4 regions of the Dryocola mayonis genome follow, and region 4 is predicted to be linked to each of the others. Evidence: predicted binding sites of a transcription regulator. Region 4 holds the regulator's gene; each other region holds the start of a gene.
What was found. The regulator CRP, encoded in region 4, controls carbon source genes, mostly activating them, when cyclic AMP is high. The targets are predictions, from matches to a motif close to ATGTGANNNNNNTCACAT.
Positions count from the first base shown of each region.

Region 1: WLO32_RS03710 (CdaR family transcriptional regulator) is a predicted target of CRP. The motif match lies at 2,461-2,478, and genes of this name have one in related genera.
Region 2: cdd (cytidine deaminase) is a predicted target of CRP. The motif match lies at 2,838-2,855, and genes of this name have one in related genera.
Region 3: WLO32_RS10305 (sugar transporter) is a predicted target of CRP. The motif match lies at 3,943-3,960, and genes of this name have one in related genera.

Region 1 covers NZ_CP150452.1:765,995-771,587, reverse strand. The annotation lists gene dapD (2,3,4,5-tetrahydropyridine-2,6-dicarboxylate N-succinyltransferase) at 1-619, shown strand, start outside; gene WLO32_RS03715 (DUF3461 family protein) at 731-1,120, shown strand; gene WLO32_RS03710 (CdaR family transcriptional regulator) at 1,208-2,365, opposite strand; gene degP (serine endoprotease DegP) at 2,534-3,973, opposite strand; gene dgt (dGTPase) at 4,114-5,593, opposite strand, start outside.
Region 2 covers NZ_CP150452.1:2,860,025-2,865,617, reverse strand. The annotation lists gene mglC (galactose/methyl galactoside ABC transporter permease MglC) at 1-939, shown strand, start outside; gene sanA (outer membrane permeability protein SanA) at 1,042-1,761, opposite strand; gene cdd (cytidine deaminase) at 1,894-2,778, opposite strand; gene WLO32_RS13830 (CidB/LrgB family autolysis modulator) at 2,910-3,605, opposite strand; gene WLO32_RS13825 (CidA/LrgA family protein) at 3,602-4,003, opposite strand; partial or broken gene ldtB (L,D-transpeptidase) at 4,187-5,108, opposite strand; partial or broken gene WLO32_RS13815 (ABC-F family ATPase) at 5,342-5,593, shown strand, end outside.
Region 3 covers NZ_CP150452.1:2,117,350-2,122,942, reverse strand. The annotation lists gene eamA (O-acetylserine/cysteine exporter) at 1-279, shown strand, start outside; gene marB (multiple antibiotic resistance regulatory protein MarB) at 316-513, opposite strand; gene marA (MDR efflux pump AcrAB transcriptional activator MarA) at 575-949, opposite strand; gene marR (multiple antibiotic resistance transcriptional regulator MarR) at 970-1,404, opposite strand; gene WLO32_RS10315 (MarC family NAAT transporter) at 1,604-2,272, shown strand; gene WLO32_RS10310 (DUF2164 domain-containing protein) at 2,282-2,521, shown strand; gene WLO32_RS10305 (sugar transporter) at 2,667-3,863, opposite strand; gene WLO32_RS10300 (PhzF family phenazine biosynthesis protein) at 4,066-4,857, shown strand; gene WLO32_RS10295 (L-lactate dehydrogenase) at 4,893-5,593, opposite strand, start outside.
Region 4 covers NZ_CP150452.1:361,407-366,999, reverse strand. The annotation lists partial or broken gene WLO32_RS01630 (phosphoribulokinase) at 1-656, shown strand, start outside; gene WLO32_RS01625 (OsmC family protein) at 683-1,087, opposite strand; gene crp (cAMP-activated global transcriptional regulator CRP) at 1,403-2,035, shown strand; gene WLO32_RS01615 (YccS/YhfK family putative transporter) at 2,099-4,189, shown strand; gene argD (bifunctional acetylornithine/succinyldiaminopimelate transaminase) at 4,234-5,454, opposite strand; partial or broken gene pabA (aminodeoxychorismate synthase component 2) at 5,543-5,593, opposite strand, start outside.

The DNA.
Region 1 (5,593 bases), 400 kb from region 4:
CAACGACAACCAGGTCATGGAAGGAGCGGAAAGCCGCTATTTTGATAAGGTGCCGATGAAATTCGCCGACTACGACGAAGCGCGCTTCCAGAAAGAGGGCTTCCGCGTTGTGCCACCAGCGGCGGTGCGCCAGGGCGCGTTTATCGCTCGCAACACCGTGCTGATGCCCTCTTATGTCAACATCGGCGCCTACGTTGACGAAGGCACCATGGTGGATACCTGGGCGACGGTCGGTTCCTGCGCGCAGATCGGCAAGAACGTGCACCTGTCCGGCGGCGTCGGCATCGGCGGCGTGCTGGAGCCGCTGCAGGCGAACCCGACCATCATCGAAGATAACTGCTTTATCGGCGCGCGTTCAGAAGTCGTGGAAGGCGTTATCGTAGAAGAAGGCTCGGTGATTTCCATGGGCGTCTATATCGGCCAAAGCACCCGCATTTACGATCGCGAAACCGGCGAAGTGCACTATGGCCGCGTGCCGGCAGGTTCGGTCGTGGTTTCCGGCAACCTGCCGTCGAAAGATGGCAAATACAGCCTCTACTGTGCGGTTATCGTGAAGAAGGTCGACGCGAAAACCCGCGGTAAAGTCGGTATCAACGAGCTGCTGCGGACCATCGACTAAAAAATAAATGTTCAAAAGGCGGGGTAACCCGCCTTTTTTGCATCCGGGACTGGCGGGAAAGGAATTTTCCGTTGATTATCTATAGGTTAATGATATCGAAAAGGTAACGCTATGTACGATAACCTGAAAAGTCTGGGTATTACCAATCCTGATGAAATCGATCGTTACAGCCTCCGGCAGGAAGCCAACAACGATATCCTGAAAATCTATTTCCAGAAGGATAAAGGCGAGTTCTTTGCTAAAAGCGTGAAGTTTAAGTATCCGCGCCAGCGCAAAACCGTCGTCGCCGATGGCGTAGGACAGGGCTACAAAGAAGTGCAGGAGATAAGCCCCAACCTGCGCTACGTGATCGATGAATTGGATCAGCTCTGTCAGCGCGATCGCACCGAGGTGGACCTGAAGCGTAAGATCCTTGAAGATCTGCGCCATCTGGAATCGGTTGTGACCAATAAGATCAGCGAAATTGAAGCCGATCTGGAAAAGCTAACCCGCAATAAATAAGTTCCCCCGGCGGATGGCGCCGCGCCTGTTCGCCCTGCTTCGCAGCTGCATGTAGGGCGGATAAGCGCAAACGCCATCCGCCCTATTTTACCTCTGCTCGTCGAGCTGCAAAGCGACATACAGCAACAGGCGATCGTCGAAATTCCCCAAATCCAGTCCCGTTAGCTCCGAGATGCGGTTAAGCCGGTACTCAAGCGTGTTTCTGTGAATAAAGAGCGCCTTCGACGTAGCCAGCGGCTGCACGTTATGGCTAAACCACGCGCTTAAGGTTCTGCGCAGCAGGCCGTTGTTATCCATGCTTTTTAAACGCGCCAGCGGCCGCGCCAGCTCGTTGGCCTGCCAGCCGCCCCGCAGGCTGTCGAGCAGAACGGGCAGCATCAAATCCTGATAGAAGTAGCTGCGGCTTTCCGGCATGCGCTGTTTGCCGACCATCATGGTCGTACGCGCGGTGCGATAAGAGCGGGCGATGCTGCCGGGGCCGGTAAAATAGTTGCCGAGCGCCACGCGAAAACGTAGCTGGCCGTTCTCTTTCATGCGGCTGATAAGCTGTTCAACGCGCTTACGGTGATCTTCGGCATCCCAGCGCCCGAACTGATTGAGCGCGGGTTTGAGCACCACCATCTCCGTCAAAGAGACAATCGCTATCAGGTTATTGCGCTCGGGGGTGGTAAGCGCGTTCTGCAGCTGCTGCAGCTCTTCCATGGCGCTGTCCACGCTAAGCTGGCCGCTGTCCACCTCCACCACCGCCACCACGCGGGGCTGATTGAGGTCGATACCCAGCCTTTGCGCCCACTCGGTCAGCGCCGCGGAGTGCTCGTCCGCCTGAATCAGGTTCATCACCAGCTCTTCACGCAGGCGGCTGTCCTGCGCCAGCAGGTGCATCAGGCGGGACTGTTCGAGCATCATTTCCGCGGTCATGCAGACCAGCTCGCCGTACTTACGCAACGCATTCGGCTCGCCCGTCAGGCCGATTACCCCAACGATTTCGCCGTCGATACGCAGCGGCAGGTTGATCCCCTGGCGCACGCCGTGCAAATGGCGGGCTACGGCGTCGTCAATATCCACCACGCGCCCCTGCGAAAGCACCAGCAGCGCTCCTTCGTGCAGCTCGCCGATACGTTCCCGATCGCCGCTGCCGATAATGCGTCCGCGGGCGTCCATCACGTTGATATTGGTGTCGATGATGGTCATGGTGCGCGCAACGATGTCCTGCGCCATTTTCGTATCAAGGTGCCAGCCAGCCATTGCTTCCTCTCCCGTCGTGCTAATGGCCTAGCATAGGCGACGGAAATAGCTCAGGCATTGTGCAAATGCCCGAAGCGGCGCGCAGGAATGTGGAGTTGTGGCAAGGTTCACAAAAAAGGGCCGCTTTCGCGGCCCTTATTACGGGGAGAGAATGGCTGCGGCCGGCTATTACTGCATCAGCAGATAAATAGTGCTGTCGCCGCGCTGAATATTAAGCGCCATCACCGAAGGTTTAGTGTCGAGGACCTTGCGCAGCTCGGCGATATTGTTCACCGGCTGCTGGTTGATGCCGATAATAATATCGCCTTTTTTCAGGCCGATACGCGCAGCAGGGGTATTACCTTTTACCGAATTGACGATCACGCCTTTTTCATCTTTACCGCTGCGGTTGCTCATTTCCGCGCCTTCAATGCCGGTAAAGATGGTGGAGGAGTCCACCTGAGTCTGGCTGCTTTGCTGCAGTTCCAGATTCACGGAAACCGGCTTGCCGTCGCGCAGCAGGCCAAGGGTAATTTTGCTGCCTACCGGCATAGAACCCACTTCCGCACGCAGCGCCGCAAAGCTGCTGATGGCCTTACCGTTCATCGACACCACCACGTCGCCGGCCTTCACGCCCGCCTTGGCTGCGGAAGAGTTAGGCATAACCTGGCTTACGAAGGCGCCGCGCTGCGCATCGACCTTCATGGCTTTCGCCAGCTCGGAGTTCAGCTCGGTGCCCATAATGCCCAGCTCGCCACGCTTAACCTGGCCGTACTGCACCATCTGCGCGGTGAGGTTTTTCACCATATTGCTCGGAATGGCGAAGCCAATGCCGATGTTGCCGCCGTCCGGGGCAAGGATCGCGGTATTGATGCCGATCAGCTCGCCGTTCAGGTTAACCAGCGCGCCGCCGGAGTTGCCGCGGTTAATCGCCGCGTCCGTCTGGATGAAGTTTTCATAGTTTTCGATATTCAGACCGCTGCGCCCCAGCGCCGAAACGATCCCCGAGGTCACGGTTTCGCCCAGGCCATACGGGTTGCCGATGGCTACCGTGTAGTCGCCCACGCGCAGGGCGTCGGAGTCGGCCATTTTAATCGCCGTCAGGTTTTTCGGATCCTGCAGCTGCAGCAGCGCGATATCGGAGCGCGGATCTTTACCCACGACTTTTGCTTCAAACTTGCGGCCGTCGCTCAGGGATACCTGAATTTTGGTTGCGTTATCAACGACGTGGTTATTGGTCACCACGTAGCCTTTGGCGGCATCGATAATGACCCCGGAACCCAGAGCGGCGAATTTCTGCTGCTGTGAACCGCCGTCAGACCCGCCCCCGGGACCGCCCTGACAGAATGGAGAGCTCTGGAAAGGCGAACCTTCCTGGCAGAATGGCGAATTGTCGCCGAAGAACTGTTGGAAATTGCGCCCCATGCGCGGAGTATTTACCGTGGTGCTGCCTTCAACGTTAATACTCACCACCGATGGCATGACTTTTTCAAGCATCGGCGCAAGGCTTGGCAGCGGCTGCGAGGCAGATGCGGAAGAAGCCGTCTCAGCGGCGATGGCGGACACAGGCCCCAGCGCCAAACCCAGACTCAGAGCCAGCGCACTCATTGCTAAAGTGGTTTTTTTCATCTCTTTCACTCTCAAGTTATAAGTCACGCGTAATTGCTGTGCAGGTCTATATAGAGTGGTGTTATAGCGCTTAGTTCCGCCGATAACTCACTGGAAAAAGTAAAAAATTATTGGTCGTCTTTACAAAACTCAACGACGCGTTACTCCACCGCCATTAAACGCCGATATTCATCCCAGGCGTATAAATCCGTCATGCCGCTGATGTAATCCTGAATCAGCCGGCAGCGATAATAATACTCCCGCACGGCGTATTCAGGCTCCGCAGGCGTTAAGTCGTTTACGGCTTCGATATAAGCAAGCCGGTGCTTGGTCGACAGCTTATGGTAAAGCCGCGTCTCGATAGGCAAACGACGCAGGCTCTCTTTTTCCACCAGCTCAGCAAAATCCTCGGCGGATATATTGAGGAGCGGGCTGTAAATTTCAAGCAGTCCGCTGATAACCCGGTAGCCCTGCAGCTCTAGCTGTTCCACCTCAGGATGGCTGAAGACCTGCTTTATCGCCACCTGCTTATATAACTCCAGCAGCCGCGCAAAGGGGCTGTCGTCCTCCAGCAGAGCGTGATTAAACTCGCCGCTGTAAATCTCCGGCAGGTTGTCGATAAAACGCTGCGCCGCATACGGCACCAGCTGATTTAACGTATTGACCCGCAGATACATGAAAAACTGATCTTCGGTGCTGCGGCGCATTTGGTTAGTGCTGGATTTGCGCCACGCCTCGTTCACCACTTTTTCAAACAGGTCATCCGGCCGGCGCTCTCCCCAGGCGGCGCAGAGGTGCTGGTAAAGCTGCTCGACGCTGAAGATATTTTTCTCAACGGCGTCTTCAAGGTCCGCCACGCAGTAGGAGATATCGTCCGCGGCTTCCATAATCCAGGTAAGAGGAAAGCGGCTGAATTCTCCCAGCTTTAGCTCCGCACGCAGGCGTTTGATGTAGCTCTCTTCGGAAAGGTAAAAGCCGGGCTTTTTCATCAAATAGGCGTGGCTTTGCGGCGGGTCGCCGACAAACCAGGCGGGACGGGTATATTTCAGGATGCAGCCCACCTGCGCCCAGGTCAGATTCATCCGCAGCAGGCTGTGCACCAGGCGAATGCCCTGCGCGTTACCTTCAAAATGGCAAAGGTCCTGACGCACGTTGCGGCGCAGCTCGTTTAGGCGCTCCTCTCCTTCCCGCAGCCGCAGCGCGTTTACCTTACAACGATCGTCGCTACGCGGCTGGCTGCCGGCGTCTGCGGGAAAAAGCCGCTGGCGAAACCAGTCGTTGATGGCCGACTCGCCAAAATGCCCGAAAGGCGGATTGCCGATGTCGTGCATCAGACAGGCCATTTCGACAATGCTTTCAAAGGGCCCGGTCAGCTCGCTCAGCCCGTATTTTTCAAGGGACTGCTGCTCCTTAAGACGGCTGAGCACCTCTTTGGCGATGTAGCGCCCAACCTGCTGCACCTCCATAGAGTGCGTCAGGCGGGTGCGGACGGAAGCGTTTCGCTCAAGAGGGAAAACCTGAGTTTTTTGCTGCAGCCGGCGGATCGCCGGAGAATTGATGATTCTGCCGCGATCGCTTTCGAAAATGCGCAGAATCTCATGTTCATTCTTGATGCCGGTAGGCGATCGGAAACGACGGTGC
Region 2 (5,593 bases), 1.8 Mb from region 4:
CTGCTGGCGATTATTATTTTCCAGGATCCGACGTTTTTAAGCCTGATGAACTTAAGTAACATTCTGACCCAGTCTTCAGTGCGTATTATTATCGCGCTGGGCGTGGCCGGGCTGATTGTCACTCAGGGTACCGACCTTTCCGCTGGTCGTCAGGTGGGCCTTGCGGCGGTGGTGGCGGCAACGCTTCTGCAGTCCATGGAAAACGTCAACAAAGTCTTCCCTGACATGCAGACCATGCCTATTCCGGTGGTTATCCTGATCGTCTGCGTGATCGGCGCGGTCATCGGCCTGCTGAACGGTATTATCATCGCCTATTTGAACGTGACGCCGTTTATCACCACGCTGGGCACCATGATCATCGTTTACGGCATCAACTCCCTGTACTACGACTTCGTGGGCGCATCGCCGATTGCGGGCTTTGACAGCGGCTTCTCGACCTTTACCCAGGGCTTTATCAGAATGGGTGATTTCAAGCTTTCGTACATCACCTTCTACGCGTTGATTGCGATTGGCTTTGTCTGGATCCTGTGGAACAAAACCCGTTTCGGTAAAAATATTTTCGCCATCGGCGGCAACCCGGAAGCGGCGAAAGTATCCGGCGTAAACGTAGCGCTGAACCTGATTATGATTTACGCGCTGTCCGGCGTCTTCTACGCCTTCGGCGGGATGCTCGAGGCAGGCCGTATCGGCTCGGCGACCAACAACCTCGGCTTTATGTATGAACTCGATGCGATTGCAGCCTGCGTGGTCGGCGGCGTGTCGTTCAGCGGCGGGGTAGGTACGGTCATTGGCGTGGTAACCGGCGTTATCATCTTCACCGTTATCAACTACGGTCTGACCTATATCGGCGTGAACCCATACTGGCAGTACATCATCAAGGGCGGGATTATCATCTTCGCGGTAGCGCTGGACTCCCTGAAGTACGCTCGTAAGAAGTAATCTTCGTTATGTCGGGCGGCTATGCCGACCCGATCTGCGAAAGACTTATAAGGTGGATAAGCGTACGCGCTGTCCACCTTTTTTCTTGCAACGGTATGCCTTCTACTTTTTCCCTTTCTTCTGTATTTCCAGCAGCTGCTCAGGCGTTACCGCCGGGTAAGACTGCGCATCTTCCGGAACTTCGTGCAGGGCGGGAATCGGCACCAGCGGGCCGAGGAATCTTGGTTCACGCTTGAAAATATACACGTCCGCAAGCGCTCCCAGACGCGCGCCGAATTCACGAATCCTTACCGTCATCATATTTTTAGGCGAAGGCACGGCGTAGCACTGCGCCTGAATGCCCATATGCAGGGCGATAAACAGCGCCCTTTCGCAGTGGAAGCGCTGGGTAATGATAATAAAGTCGTTGGTGTCGAACACTTTGCGGGTGCGCACGATGGAGTCCAGCGTGCGGAAACCGGCGTAATCCAGCACGATATCCGCAGGATCGACGCCTGCGGCAATCAGATCCTTACGCATCGTCATCGGCTCATTATAGCTGGACTGCGCGTTGTCGCCGCTTAATAAAAGGTAGTTAACTTTGCCGCTGTTATAGGCGTTCAGCGCGCCCTGAATGCGATAGAGGTAATACTGGTTGATGACGCCGGTGCGGTAATACTTGGCGGTGCCGAGCACCACGCCCACCTGGCGATAGGGCAGGTCCTGCAGCTCGTCGTAAACGTAGGGGGCCGTTTTCCAGCTCATCCAGCGGTCAAGGCCCAGCGCGGTTAAAAGAGGCAAGCCGATGATGACTAACAGGCTGTAAAACAAGCGCTTCAACATTGACTTGCGGACTCATGAATAGGATGAAATTTTATCCAAGGCTACTTTACCCACGGGTTAAGAGCAAGGCGTGCGCTCCTGGTTGAGCTAAATTTCAGCAAAGCGGGTGTGGGTACACCCGCTACGGGAAGCTTAACCCAGCAGGGCGCGATCGATATTCTGGCAGCCCAGCGCTTTAAGCGTGGCCACGGTCGCATCCCACTGGGTCAGCGAGGCATCGGCGCGTTCGGCCAGAACGGCGCGTTGAATATCGCTGTAATCATAGCCAGACAGGCTCAATACGTTCAGCGCGGCCTGCAGCGGAGGCAGCGACGGGTTAAAGGCCGCGTTCTCGGCGTAGCTGCCGCAGATAATTTTCCCGTCCCGCAGTTCCAGCGCAACGCCCGCGGGCGCTTTGCTGTACGGCGCATGGCTGCGGTTGGCGGCGGAAATCGCGGCCTGGTTTAACTCATCGCCTTGCAGAGTGAAGCCGTGATCCATCTCGTCTAACAGCAGGGTGGCGATATCTAAATCGCGCGGGCCGAAAGCGTCCGGCAGGTAGTCGCCAAGCGTGGCGGGACTGCGGCCAGGAAGATTGATTTGCAGCTTCACGCCGCTGTTCAGCTCGTTCATAAACTGACGGCAGTGGCCGCACGGCGTGTAGTTAACCGTAATGGAAACCAAAGCTTTTTCGCCGCGCATCCACGCATGGGTAATGGCGCTTTGTTCCGCATGAACGGTTTGCTGCATGGTGGTGCCGGCAAATTCCATATTGGCGCCAAAATAGAGGTTGCCGCTGACGCCGCGGGCTACGGCACCCACGTTAAAATCCGATAAAGCCGCGCGGGCGCAGGAGGCGGCAAGCGGAAGCAGGGCAAAGGCCAGCGCATCGTCATCCAGACCCGTCTGGCTTTTCAGCGCTTCCACTTCCCGGACGCTGAACATGGCCGGGAAATGGTCATCGGCAAGCAGGGATTGCAGGGCGGCCTGCAGTGAAGCCGGGAGCTGTGCGAAAGCAGCATGAAAACGGGAACGCATGGGTCTTAGCCTCATAATAGGTAATGGAACCCTAGTGTACGGTGCAACAGAGGCTTTATATGTGATCGATATCTAATTGCAAATGCAACAGATGAAATAAAAAATGGAATTGCGCGATCTGTCGCAGGTTTTTAGCCAAAAAGCGCCACGATAAGCGGGAACAGGAACGGGGCGATAAGCGACGTTATAATCCCGCAGATGACCAGCGCCAGCGAGCTGAAAGCCCCTTCCTGGAAATCCAACTCCGCGCAGCGCGCCGTGCCGAGGGCGTGAGCGGCGGTGCCCATTGCCAGGCCACGTGAAGCCTTGGTCGTAATGCGCATGACGTTCAGTAAAGTGTGGCCAAACACGGCCCCAAGGATGCCGACAAAAATCACGCACACCGCGCTGATGGCGGGGATCCCGCCGATGCTGCCGCCCACCGCCATCGCAATCGGCGTGGTAACGGATTTCGGCAAGACGGACGCGGCAATTTCCGGCGTGGCGCCCATATACAGCGCAATGGCGGTGCCGCTTATCATCGCCACCATGCTGCCGATAAAACAGATGCTAATGATAGATTTCCAGCGCGCGCGGATCTGGTGGAGCTGTTCATAAAGCGGGAAGGCGAGGGCGACCACGGCGGGCTGCAGCAAATTGTTAAGCACCTCGCTGCCTTTAAAATAATGTTCATAGGGCGTGCCGGTAAAAATCAGCAGCGGGATAATCACCACCATTGAGACCAGCAGCGGATTGAGCAAAGGCGTTTTAAAACGCGCGCCAAGCCTGCGGGCGCCAAAAAAGACCAGCAGCGACAGCGGTAAAGACCACCACATATATTGCATCATTTTTTATCCGCCTCGTTTTCACCGATGATTTTGCGCTCGCCGTGCACCAGATGAGAGCTCCAGCTCACGATAATCAGCACCACCAGGGTGCTGATAAAACAGGACACCACCACCGGACCGAACTGCGCCTTGAGCACTTCGTAATACTGCATCACCCCCACGCCAATCGGCACGAACAGCAGGGCCATATAGCGAATCAGCAGGTGGCAGCTCGGCTTAACCCACTTCGCCGGCAGGATTTGCAGCGAAAGCAGCACAAATAAAATCAGCATGCCGATAATGCTGCCCGGAATGGTAATCGGCAGCAGCGAAGCGATGGCGATACCCGCGTATAAGCACAGGTAAATTAAGATAAAAGATCGCAGGTACTGCCAGATAACGGTGAGCGAGTTGCGCATGGAAATGGTCCTTTGGGAAACGCATTCATCATACAATTAAACTTAATATTGTGCTACCGATCACAACATGAATTATGAGCATATCAAATATTCCCGCCATGAAGGTTGCGGAAACTTTCGCACGGCCGGCCGACGGGCGAAAAAAAGGCGACCCGAAGGTCGCCTCATTGCGGAAAGGGAGCTTTAGTTCAGGCGAACCGGCATACCGGAACGGCTCTGAATCGCCTGGTCCACAACGTTGGTATCAACGTCCGGTTGAGCGGTAATCGCCGTCACGTTGCTTTTCAGGGTGATTGGCACGATTTCATCAGAGTTGAACTGCGCTTCGGTAGTAGACAGCGGGTTATGCACTTCAATGTAGCGCGTGCCGTCTGGCTCTACGGTCGCTTTCACCGGCTCATCAATAAACTGTACGCGAGTACCGACCGGCACGTTTTCGAACAGGAACTTGATGTCTTCGTTACGCAGGCGCACGCAGCCGTGGCTTACGCGCAGGGCCGATACCGAAGTTGGCGTTGGTGCCGTGGATCGCATACAGGCGGCCAATATAGAGCGCGTACAGGCCCATTGGGTTGTCCGGACCGGCTGGCACAACGGCCGGCAGCGGAGTGCCGGCGGCCGCGTATTCCGCGTGCATTTTGGCCGTCGGCGTCCAGGTTGGGCCGGCTTTCTTACGTTCTACTTTAGTCGTCCAGTTGATCGGCGTGTCTTTGCCCAGCTGGCCGATACCAATTGGCAGCACGATAACGGTATTGGTGTCTTTCGGGTAATAGTACAGACGCATCTCGGCGCTGTTGATAACGATGCCTTCATGAACGGTGTCCGGCAGGATAAGCTGCTGAGGAATGTTCAGGATAGTACCGGGCTTTGGCAGATAAGGATCCACGCCAGGGTTGGCTTCCAGCATGTTGGAAAGCCCCATCTGGTAACGCGCAGCAAACTCTTCCAGCGGCGCGGTGCTGCCTTCAGGAATGGTGATAACCTGGTTCTGACCAATCAGGCGGCTGCCGTCGGTTGGCAGAGGATAGGTCACGGCGGAAGCTGTTTTGCAAACAGACACAACAGCCACAAATGCCAGTAAAATCGAGCGTAATTTTATATTCATGTTGTGCGAAGTATTTTGGCCACACAGGCTAGTTAGTTGAAAATCAGATGAGGTTCAGCCGCGCATTATATGTGCATTCCCCCAGTCTGGGAAATCAGATGTGGATTAAATCACATTTTTTTCACAGCGATTACATTATAGACGGCGCACAAGCAGCGCGATCCGTAAACGCACTTATGGCATACTGTGCCCGATATCACAAATTACATTACTTCTTTTATCAGGACATCTCTGTGCTAGTTTCCAGTAACGTCACTATGCAGTTCGGCAGTAAGCCGCTGTTTGAAAACATCTCCGTCAAATTTGGCGGCGGCAATCGCTACGGCCTGATTGGCGCTAACGGTAGCGGTAAGTCCACCTTTATGAAGATCCTGGGCGGTGATTTAGACCCGACCCTGGGCAACGTTTCTCTCGATCCGAACGAACGCATCGGTAAGCTGCGTCAGGATCAGTTCGCCTTTGAAAAATTCACCGTGCTCGACACG
Region 3 (5,593 bases), 1.8 Mb from region 4:
GCTATCGATCTCACCACCATTTTATCGCTGGTGTACCTGGCGTTCGTCGCCACCATCGTCGGTTACGGCATCTGGGGAAGCCTGCTCGGGCGTTACGAAACCTGGCGCGTGGCGCCGCTTTCACTGCTGGTGCCGGTCGTGGGCATGGCGAGCGCCGCGCTGATCCTTGACGAAAAGCTCAGCGCCACGCAGCTGGCTGGCGCGGCGCTGATCATGGCCGGGTTGTATATCAACGTGTTTGGACTGCGGGTGCGTAAGGCAGCGCTCGGCCGATCTTAGGGCGGGCAAGCGCTAAGGCTGCCCGACGCCTGTGTTTTATTCGCGGCCGTGGTAATAGGGCGCGCCCAGCTGTTCTGATTTATCGCTGAGGGTATTGCTGGCCGCGCTGCGGCTGTCGGAAGGGGGGATAATCATCCCGCCCTGGTTGGCGTGGGCTGCGTTAAAGCTGCCCGGTTGTTCCGCCCACAGATTGCCCGATGCCAGAGCTAAAAGCACGGCGGCCCGCGCAGACAAAGCGTTTCATGACTTCCTCGTTTACGTCCGTTTGCACAGACGGTTATGTTACTTGTACAGCTTAATGGTTTAGCGGGTGGATATACTTTCCGTCGCCGGTCAGGTGCGTTACGCGATACTTGTGCGGCGGCACGGAAAAGTAGTTTTTAAACGTGCGGGTGAGCGTCTGCTGCGACTCAAACCCATAACGTTCCGCTAAGTAGAGAATTGGCTCGTTGCTGTCTTTAAGCTTCAGAGCAATCTCGGTCAGTTTGCGATTGCGGATGTACTGGCCTAATGAATGGCCGGTTTCTTTTTTGAACATCCGCTGCAGGTGCCACTTCGAGTAGCCAGAACGCTGCGAAACCTTCTCAAGCGAGAGAGGGGTTTCCAGGTTCTCTTCTATCCAGTCCAAAATGCTGTTTACCGTTATCGCATCGTTATTGCGTCTGGACATCGTCTCACCTCTTTTCAGGTTTACGGCAATACCTTTTTTAGCAGGTAATGAAGCGTATCGACTTCATCTGCCGTCAGGTTTTTTGTCAGTTCCTGGTGCAAATCTTGCCCCACAAGGCTGTGGCACTGCTCACACAACATTTTCCCTTCAGGCGTAAGCCTGACCAGAACGCCGCGCTTATCATTCGGGTTCGGCAAGCGCTCAATCCACCCTTTGCAAAGCAAACGATCGAGCATGCGGGTAAGTGCGCCGAGGTCGACCGACAGCACTTTTTTTAACTCCACCGGGGTAATACACACTTCGCAATGGATGGAGCACAGCACCTTAAACTGCGTTGAGGTGATATCCAGCGGTGAGAGATAAGTGTTGAGCAGGCGGTCCTTGTGCTGATTAACCATGTGAATCAGGCGCCCCAGCGGGATCATTTCGTTAAAGAGATCACTTGTGCTTTTCACTATGGTTGCCCAGGCAAGTAGATTAATCACGCGAGATATTATTGCCCGGGCAAGTATAAGTCAACGTGATGCTTCCCCGACGGGACGCGAATGCCACAAATAGCTAAAACGGTTCAGTCAGCGCGCCGTTTAAGGGAAGTTAATGCTTTTGATGCTTATACTTGGCTGGATTGCCGCTACCGCAGAGAAAGGAAAGAAAATGATGGATTTAATGAGGGCCATTGGGCTGGGGCTGGTGGTTCTGCTGCCGCTGGCCAACCCGCTGACCACGGTTGCGCTGTTCCTGGGCCTTGCCGGGAATATGAACAGCAAAGCCCGTAACCGTACGGCGCTGATGGCCTCGGTAAACGTGTTTATCATTATGATGGTGGCCTACTACGCAGGCCAGGTGGTGATGAGCACCTTCGGGATTTCGATTCCCGGGCTGCGTATCGCCGGGGGGCTAATCGTCGGCCTGATTGGTTTTCGTATGCTCTTCCCGCAGCAAAAAGCGCACGAGTCGCCGGAGTCAAAAACCAAATCGGAAGAGCTGAGCGAAGAGCCGGACGCGAATATTGCCTTCGTTCCTCTGGCAATGCCGAGCACCGCGGGACCGGGCACCATCGCCATGATCGTCAGCTCCGCGTCGACGATTAAACACGGCGTGGATTTCACTCCCTGGGTTGTGCTGGTCGCGCCGCCGTTGATTTTCGCGCTGGTCAGCGTGATTTTATGGGCCAGCCTGCGCAGTTCGGGGGCTATTATGCGCCTCGTCGGCAAAAGCGGCATTGAAGCGATCTCGCGCCTGATGGGCTTCCTGCTGGTGTGCATGGGCGTGCAGTTTATTATTAACGGCGTACTGGAAATCATTACGACCTGGCCAAAATAAGGGAAGGGAATGAAGAATTTAAAGCTACCTGAGCAAGAGTATAAAAACGTCGTCGCGCATATCGTCGACTATATGGAAGACAAGCATGACCTGCAGCTGGGGCAGTTTGAGGCCGAGTTTTTCCTTGATGAGCTGGTAAAAAAAATCGCGCCGCTTTTTTATAACCAGGGCCTTAATAAGGCGATGGACGTGATTCACAATAACGTGCTGACGCTTGAGGAGCTGCTGGATCTGGAGAAGGAAGTTTGAGGCGGACAGGTCCGCGACAAACTTATCATCCGCATTCACTCCGTTAAATTTTAACGGCTTACAATTTAATCCAGACCTGGAACGCGTGCTTTAGCCCGATGAGCTACGGCCATTGCCACGGTTAACGGCGGCGTGAATACCGCCGTTAACCGTGATGAGGCTGCTCTTCAAGCGCGACCGGCCAGCGGCGGAAAATCAGCACCGACCAAATTAGCGCCGCCAGCGCGGGCACGGCGCCTGCCAGGCCAATGCTGGACATGGAAAAATGCAGGCTGACCTGATTTCCCAGCAGGGCGCCGGCGCCGATCCCGATATTAAAGATGCCTGAGAAGAGCGACATCGCCACGTCGGTGGCATCCGGCGCCAGCGCCAGGACTTTTACCTGCATGCCCAGCCCAATCACCATAATGGCGATCCCCCAGAACATGCTCAACACCGTGAGGTTAACGTTGCTGGTGGAGGCGGGCAGCAGCAGGACCAGGCACAGCACCAGCAGCGTTATCGCGCCGCTTATCAGCGACGAGGCGTATTTGTTACCCAGCCTGCCAAACACAAGGCTGCCCACAATACCGGCGCCGCCCAGAACCAGAAGCAGCAGGGTCGCAAAGTTAGCGCTCAGCCCGGCGACGTTCTGTACAAAGGGTTCTATATAGCTGTAGGCCGTGTAATGCGCCGTGACGACGACCGCCGTCAGCACATAGATGCTGACCAGCGCCGGGCGACGGAACAGCTCGGGCACGCTCGAAAGGGAGCCCGAATGTTCGCTTGGCAGCCTGGGCAGCAGCTTCATCAGGCAGAACAGCGTGATGGTCGCCACCACGCCTATCGCAAAGAAGGTCGTACGCCAGCCGAAGTACTGGCCGACGATGCGGCCCAGCGGCAGCCCTAATACCATCGCCAGCGCGGTGCCCGTCGCGAGCAGGCTCAGCGCCTGCGCTTTTTTACCCGCCGGGGCCATGCGGATAGCCAGCGAGGCGGTAATCGACCAGAAAATAGCGTGGGCAAAGGCGATGCCGATGCGGCTTATCACCAGCACGGTAAAGTTCCAGGCGAGGAAAGAGAGCGCGTGGCTGCCGATAAACAACACGAAGATGCCGATAAGCAACCTGCGGCGCTCCACCTGGCTTGTCAGCAGCATAAACGGCAGCGACATCAACGCCACAACCCAGGCGTAGATGGTGAGCATAATGCCAACCTGCGCGGTTTCCATGCCGAAGCTGCCCGCAATATCCGACAGCAGCCCAACGGGTACGAATTCGGTGGTATTAAAAATAAAAGCCGCGACAGCAAGGGTAACGACCCGCAGCCACGCTGTCCGGCGTGAGACTGTGCTTAGTGTCATAAAATAGTTTCGCGTTGGTGAATGGAAAGTCAGAAGAGGAGGCGATCATAAAACCATCAACCCGGGCATACAACCTATTTTGTGATTTATGTCTCATTTTTTTGCCCGACTGTGAGCGCATAAAAAAACACATGCGGATACCGGGTCTCTCATGGCATGGTAGAGGTCACGCAGCCACCAGTAACAACACGGGATTTATGCTATGCAACCAATTGACTTTTATATGGTAGACGCCTTTGCGGATACCACTTTCGGCGGCAATGCGGCGGCGGTATGTCCGCTCACGGAATGGCTGCCGGACGCCACCTTATTAAAGATGGCAAAGCAGCATAACCAGTCGGAAACGGCTTTCTTTATCACCACCGACGAAGGGTTTGAGCTGCGCTGGTTCACCACCCAGGGCGAGATCAATTTGTGCGGCCATGCGACCCTTGCCGCAGCGCACGTTATCTTCGAATACTTCGATTACGCTGAGACGTCGATTCACTTTTCCACGCATTTTGTCGGCCCGCTTAGCGTTACGCGCAGCGGCGAGTGGCTGACGCTCGATTTCCCGGCGTGGGGCACGGAGCCGGTCATGCCGCTGCCGCTGCTGCTTGAGACGCTGGGCATCAGCGAATGCAAAGAGGTCCGCGTGGCGCGCGATTATATGGTCGTGCTGGAAACCCAGCAGCAGGTCGAGGCGGTGCGGGCGAATATTAACGCCATGATCCCGCTGGAGAAAATGGTCTGTATCACGGCGCCCGGCGAGGGCGAATATGATTTTGTCAGCCGCTTCTTCTGTCCTGGCGAAGCGGTGGCGGAAGATCCGGTCACCGGTTCCGCGCACAGTATGCTGATCCCCTACTGGGCAGAAAAGCTGGGCAAGACGCAGATGCTCGCCCGTCAGGTATCTGAACGCGGAGGGGATTTACGCTGCCAGCTGGCAGGGGATCGCGTGCTGATCGGCGGCAAGGCGGCGACTTACCTGATTGGCAAAGTGCTGCTGCGTTAATAGCTATAAAGCGCCCTTCGGCGGGGCGTTTTTATTTACGGCAAACGCTGAATATTCGCTTTAATCACCGTCAGCGAATGCGCGAACTTCTGCTGCTCGTCCGGGGCAAGCTGGAGTTCGATAATCTGCTGCACGCCGCTTTGCGCCAGCACCGCGGGCACGCCAACCGCCACGTCAGACTCGCCGTACTCCCCGTCCAGGATGCACGAGATCGCCAGCGCCCGGTGGCTGCCGGTGAAGATATTGCGGCAGATTTCGGCGATGGTGCCGGCAACGCCGTACTCGGTGCAGCCCTTGCGGCTGTAAATCTCAAATCCCTGCTTACGTACTTTTTCGGCAAGGCTCGCCATATCCAGCGCCTGACCCGTTTTGCGTTTATACACATCGGCGACCGGCGAGCCGTACACCGACGAATGCGACCAGACCGGGAACTGGGTGTCACCGTGCTCGCCGAGAATAAACGCGTCAATGCTTTGCGCGCCGATGTCCAGCGCCTCGGCCAGCGCGCGGCGCAGGCGCGTTGTATCCAGCCAGACGCCGGTGCCGATCACCTGACTGCGCGGCAAGCCGGAGAGTTTCCACACCTGGTAAGTGATGATGTCGCAGGGGTTGGTGGCAATCAGAAAGATGCCGTTGAAGCCGCTGCTCATCATGTCCGGAACAATTTTCGCCACGATGCGCGCGGTATTGGTCAGCTCATCAAGACGGGTCTGGCCGGGTTTCAGCGCGCCGCCGG
Region 4 (5,593 bases):
GGCCAACGATTTCAGCCTGCTTGAGCAGACCTTTGCTGAATACGGGCGCAGCGGCCAGGGCAAATCCCGTAAATATCTCCATACGTATGATGAAGCCGTGCCCTGGAACCAGGTGCCGGGAACCTTTACGCCGTGGCAGCCTTTGCCAGAGCCGACGGACGTCCTCTTTTACGAAGGGCTGCACGGCGGCGTAGTCACCCCGCAGCACGACGTGGCGAACCACGTCGACCTTTTGGTAGGCGTGGTGCCCATCGTTAACCTTGAGTGGATCCAAAAGCTGGTGCGCGACACCAGCGAACGCGGCCCATTCCCGGGAAGCGGTGATGGACTCGGTCGTCAGATCGATGGATGACTACATCAACTACATCACCCCGCAGTTCTCGCGCACCCATATCAACTTCCAGCGCGTGCCAACGGTAGATACGTCTAACCCCTTTGCGGCGCGCGGCATTCCGTCGCTGGACGAAAGCTTCGTGGTTATTCACTTCCGCGGGCTGGATGACATTGATTTCCCATATCTGTTGGCCATGCTGCAGGGATCTTTCATTTCCCACATCAATACGTTGGTGGTGCCCGGCGGGAAAATGGGGCTGGCGATGGAGCTTATCATGACGCCGCTGGTGCAACGGCTGGCGGAAGGCAGAAAGGTCGTTTAGGGCGGCGCCCGCCGCCCTGAAGCGCGTTAAGCTTCGATCACTTCATAGCTGTGCGTGATGTTTGCGGCTTTCTCAAGCATCAGCGCTACCGAACAGTATTTCTCAGCGGAGAGATCCACCGCGCGGGACACGGCGTTGTCCTTCAGGTCTTTGCCGGTCACGATGAAATGCAGATTAATGTGCGTGAACAGGCGCGGGGCTTCTTCACGGCGCTCGGACGTCAGCTTCACTTCGCAATCCTTCACGTCGTGGCGGCCTTTTTGCAAAATGGACACCACGTCGATGGCGCTGCAGCCGCCGACCGACATCAGTACCATCTCCATCGGACTGGGCGCCTTATCGCCTGAATTGCCGTCCATCAGGATCTGGTGGCCCGAAGCCGATTCGCCCAGGAAAGTTAACCCCTCAACCCATTTAACTCGTGCCTGCATGTTGCTTACTCCTGTTGAAGAAATTTCCTTTCAGAGTACGCGGATGCGGTAAAACTGGCAACGGAAGGCGACCTGCATCATGCTGAAACGAGACAATAGGAGACACTTGTCAAAAGCTATGCTAAAACAATCCGGATGCAACATTTGATACATTGACGTGATAAATGTCTGCAGAGGACATCACTAATTACAGGCGGCAAGATTGACTTGCAGGCCATTTCCCCCGAGTGGGAAATATTCTAACGATTGCAACGCCGGGCAGGAGGTTTTGCATCCTGTCTTTGGTAGCCAGTTTATAACAGAGGATAACCGCGCATGGTGCTTGGCAAACCGCAAACAGACCCGACACTCGAATGGTTCTTGTCCCATTGCCACATTCATAAGTATCCATCAAAGAGCACGCTGATTCACCAGGGTGAAAAAGCAGAGACGCTGTACTACATCGTCAAAGGCTCCGTGGCAGTGCTGATTAAGGATGAAGAGGGTAAGGAAATGATCCTCTCCTACCTGAACCAGGGCGATTTTATCGGTGAATTAGGCCTGTTTGAAGAAGGCCAGGAGCGCAGCGCCTGGGTTCGTGCGAAAACCGCATGCGAAGTGGCCGAAATTTCCTATAAAAAGTTCCGTCAGCTTATCCAGGTTAATCCGGACATCCTGATGCGTCTGTCTTCCCAGATGGCGCGTCGCCTGCAGGTCACGTCAGAAAAAGTAGGCAACCTCGCCTTCCTCGACGTTACCGGCCGCATCGCTCAGACGCTGCTGAACCTGGCAAAACAGCCGGACGCTATGACCCACCCGGACGGCATGCAGATTAAAATCACCCGCCAGGAAATCGGTCAGATCGTCGGTTGCTCCCGCGAAACCGTAGGCCGCATCCTGAAAATGCTGGAAGATCAAAACCTGATTTCCGCTCACGGTAAAACGATCGTCGTTTACGGCACTCGTTAATTCCTGTTCACAAAATGGCGTGTCGCTTCGGTAACACGCCATTTTTGTCTCTACACTTCTGATATGTGGCGTCGACTGATCTACCATCCCGAAGTTAACTACGCACTGCGACAAACGCTGGTGCTGTGTCTTCCCGTGGCGGTAGGCCTGATTCTGGGCAATCTGCAGGCCGGGCTGATGTTCTCGTTAGTGCCCGCGTGCTGCAATATTGCCGGTCTGGATACGCCTCATAAACGCTTCTTCAAGCGGTTAATCATCGGCGGCGGCCTGTTCGCCATCAGCAGTCTGCTGATGCAGCTGATGCTGCTGTACACGCCCGTGCCGCTTCCGGTCATTCTTCTGGGTATGGCGCTGCTGCTGGGTGTCACCGCCGAAATCAGCGCGCTCCACGCCCGCCTGCTGCCCGCCTCGCTCATCGCCGCTATTTTTACCCTCAGCATGGCCGGGAATATGCCCATCTGGAAACCGATGCTGCTTTATGTTTGCGGCACCGTCTGGTACGGAGCGTTCAACTGGTTCTGGTTCTGGATGTGGCGCGAACAGCCGCTTCGTGAATCCTTAAGCCTGCTCTACCGCCAGCTTGCGGACTATTGCGAGGCCAAGTACGGCCTGCTGACCCAGCACACGGATCCTGAAAAAGCGCTGCCGCCTTTGCTGGCCCGCCAGCAAAAAGCCGTCGATCTGATCACCGTTTGTTACCAGCAGCTGCACATGCTGGCGGCGAATCAGCAGAACGGCTACAAGCGCCTGCTGCGCGCCTTCCAGGTGGCGCTCGATTTACAGGAGCACATCTCCGTTAGCCTGCATCAGCCGGAAGAGGTGCAAAAGCTCGTCGAGCAAAGCCACGCCGAGGCGGTGATACGCTGGAACGCGCAGACTATCGCGGCGCGTTTACGCGTGCTGGCCGACGATATCCTTTATCACCGCTACCCGAAGCGGTTTGTGATGGATAAACAAATCGAAGCGCTGGAAAAAATTGCCCGTCAGAACCCGGACAACCCGGTCGGGCAGTTCTGCCACTATCACTTCAGCCGCATCGCGCGCGTGCTGCGAACCCAGCGTCCTTTATATGTTCGCGACCTGATGGAGGACCGCCAGCGTCGTCTGCCGCTGTGGGCCGCCCTTAAAAGCTACCTGTCATTTAAATCCGCCGCGCTGCGTAACTCAGCGAGGCTCGGCGTCATGCTGACCGTGGCCAGCCTGCTCGGCGCCTCTTTGCATTTGCCCAAGCCCTACTGGATCCTGATGACCGTTATGTTCGTGACGCAAAACGGCTACGGCGCGACGAGGGTGCGTATTCTGCACCGTTCGGCCGGCACCATGGCCGGCCTTGCCATCGCGGGCATCGCCCTGCACTTCCACTTTCCGCAGTATATTGCGCTCACCGCGATGCTTATTATCACGCTGGTAAGCTATCTCTTTATCCGCAAAAGCTACGGCTGGGCGACCATTGGCTTTACCGTTACCGCCGTTTATACCCTGCAGCTGATCACCCTAAGCGCCGAGCAATACATTGTGCCCCGCCTGATAGATACCCTGCTCGGCTGCCTGATCGCCTTTGGCGGCATGGTCTGGCTGTGGCCACAGTGGCAAAGCGGCCTGCTGCGTCAGAACGCCCACGACGCGCTGGAAACCGATCAGGAAGCCATCCGTTTGATTTTAAGCAGCGATCCCAGGCCCACGCCGCTGGCCTGGCAGCGCATGCGGGTCAACCAGGCCCACAACGCGCTGTTTAACTCCTTAAACCAGGCGATGCAGGAGCCGGGCTTTAACTCGAATTATCTGGAAGATATGAAGCTGTGGGTAACGCACAGCCAGTTTATCGTTGAGCATGTCAACGCGATGACGACCCTTGCCCGCGAACACAATATGCTCACGCCGGAGCTGGCGCAGCGTTACCTGCAGGCGTGCGAAATCGCCCTGCAAAGATGCCAGCAGCGGCTTGAATATGACGGGCCCGGGGAGACGAAAGACGCGGTTATTCTGGATGCAGAAGCGCTGCCCACCGGGCCGTTAAGCACCATGGAGCAGCATTTACAGCGGGTGCTGGGGCATCTTAACACCATGCACACCATTTCTTCAGTGGCATGGCGTCAGCGCCCGCATCATGGGATCTGGCTAAACAGCAGCCTGCGGCGGCCGCAGGGAGGGTAAAAGCCATCCGCTAAACGCCGCATGACGCAGGCTTTATGGCCCGGCTAAGCCTTGGCGATCTTGCCGACGGCTTTCGCAAAGCGCCGCATGCCCTCTTCGATGTCCGCGTCATCCACAATCAACGATGGCGCGAAGCGCATCACGTCCGGGCCGGCATTCAGCACCATCACCCCTTCATCAGCGGCGGCGTACAGGAATTCACGGGCGCGGCCCTTATACTCCGGCTTCAGCTCTGTGCCGATCAGCAGCCCCATGCCGCGAATATCGCTGAACAGATTGAACTGCTCATCGATCTGCCGCAGATGCTTCACGAACAGCTGACGTTTTTGCGCAACGCCTCTTAGCACTTCCGGCGTGTTGATAATATCGAATGCGGCGCCGGCTACGGCGCAGGCCAGCGGATTGCCGCCGTAGGTTGAACCATGGGCGCCGACGTGGAAGGCGGAAGCAATTTCCTGGGTCGTCAGCATCACGCTTACCGGGAAACCGCCGCCGAGGGCTTTGGCGCTGGTGAGGATGTCCGGCGTCACGCCGTAGTGCATATAGGCGAAGAGTTCGCCGATACGTCCCATGCCGCACTGCACTTCATCGAACACCAGCAGCGCGTTGTGCTCATCGCACAGCTCGCGCAGCCCTTGCAGGAATTCAGGCGTTGCGGCGGTAACGCCGCCCTCGCCCTGAATCGGCTCCACGACAATCGCGCAGGTATGATCGTCGATGACGGCCTTTACCGCGTGCAGGTCGTTAAACGGAACGTGGATAATATCGGCAGGTTTCGGGCCGAAGCCGTCGGAATACTTCGGCTGTCCGCCAACCGAAACGGTAAACAGCGAGCGGCCGTGGAAAGCGTTATGGAAGGCGATAATTTTGGATTTGTACGGGCTATGGCGGGTAGAAGCGTAGTAGCGCGCAAGCTTAAAGGCAGTTTCGTTGGCTTCCGTACCTGAGTTCATAAACAGCACGCGCTCGGCAAAAGTTGCCTCAATCAGCTTACGGCCCAGACGCAGGGCGGGTTCGTTCGTAAAGACGTTGCTGGTGTGCCACAGCGTTTCGCCCTGGGTTTTCAGCGCCGCCACCAGCGCCGGATGGCAGTGGCCCAGCGCCGTAACCGCAATGCCCCCAGCAAAATCAACGTATTCTTTACCCTGCTGATCCCATACCCGGCTGCCCTTACCCTTTACCGGAATAAACTCGGCTGGTGCATAAACCGGCAGAATAACTTCATCAAAGGTCGCGCGGTTAATTGCTGATTGTTCAGTTGCCATTGATTCCCCATCCAGTTTTATACAGAAGAGATTCGTGAAAATATAATCACGAAATATGCATAAAAAATCATTAGCTGGCAATAAAAAATCACCGATTCAGGAAATTGGCCAGCAGCTGATGGCCCTGCTCGCTGAGGAT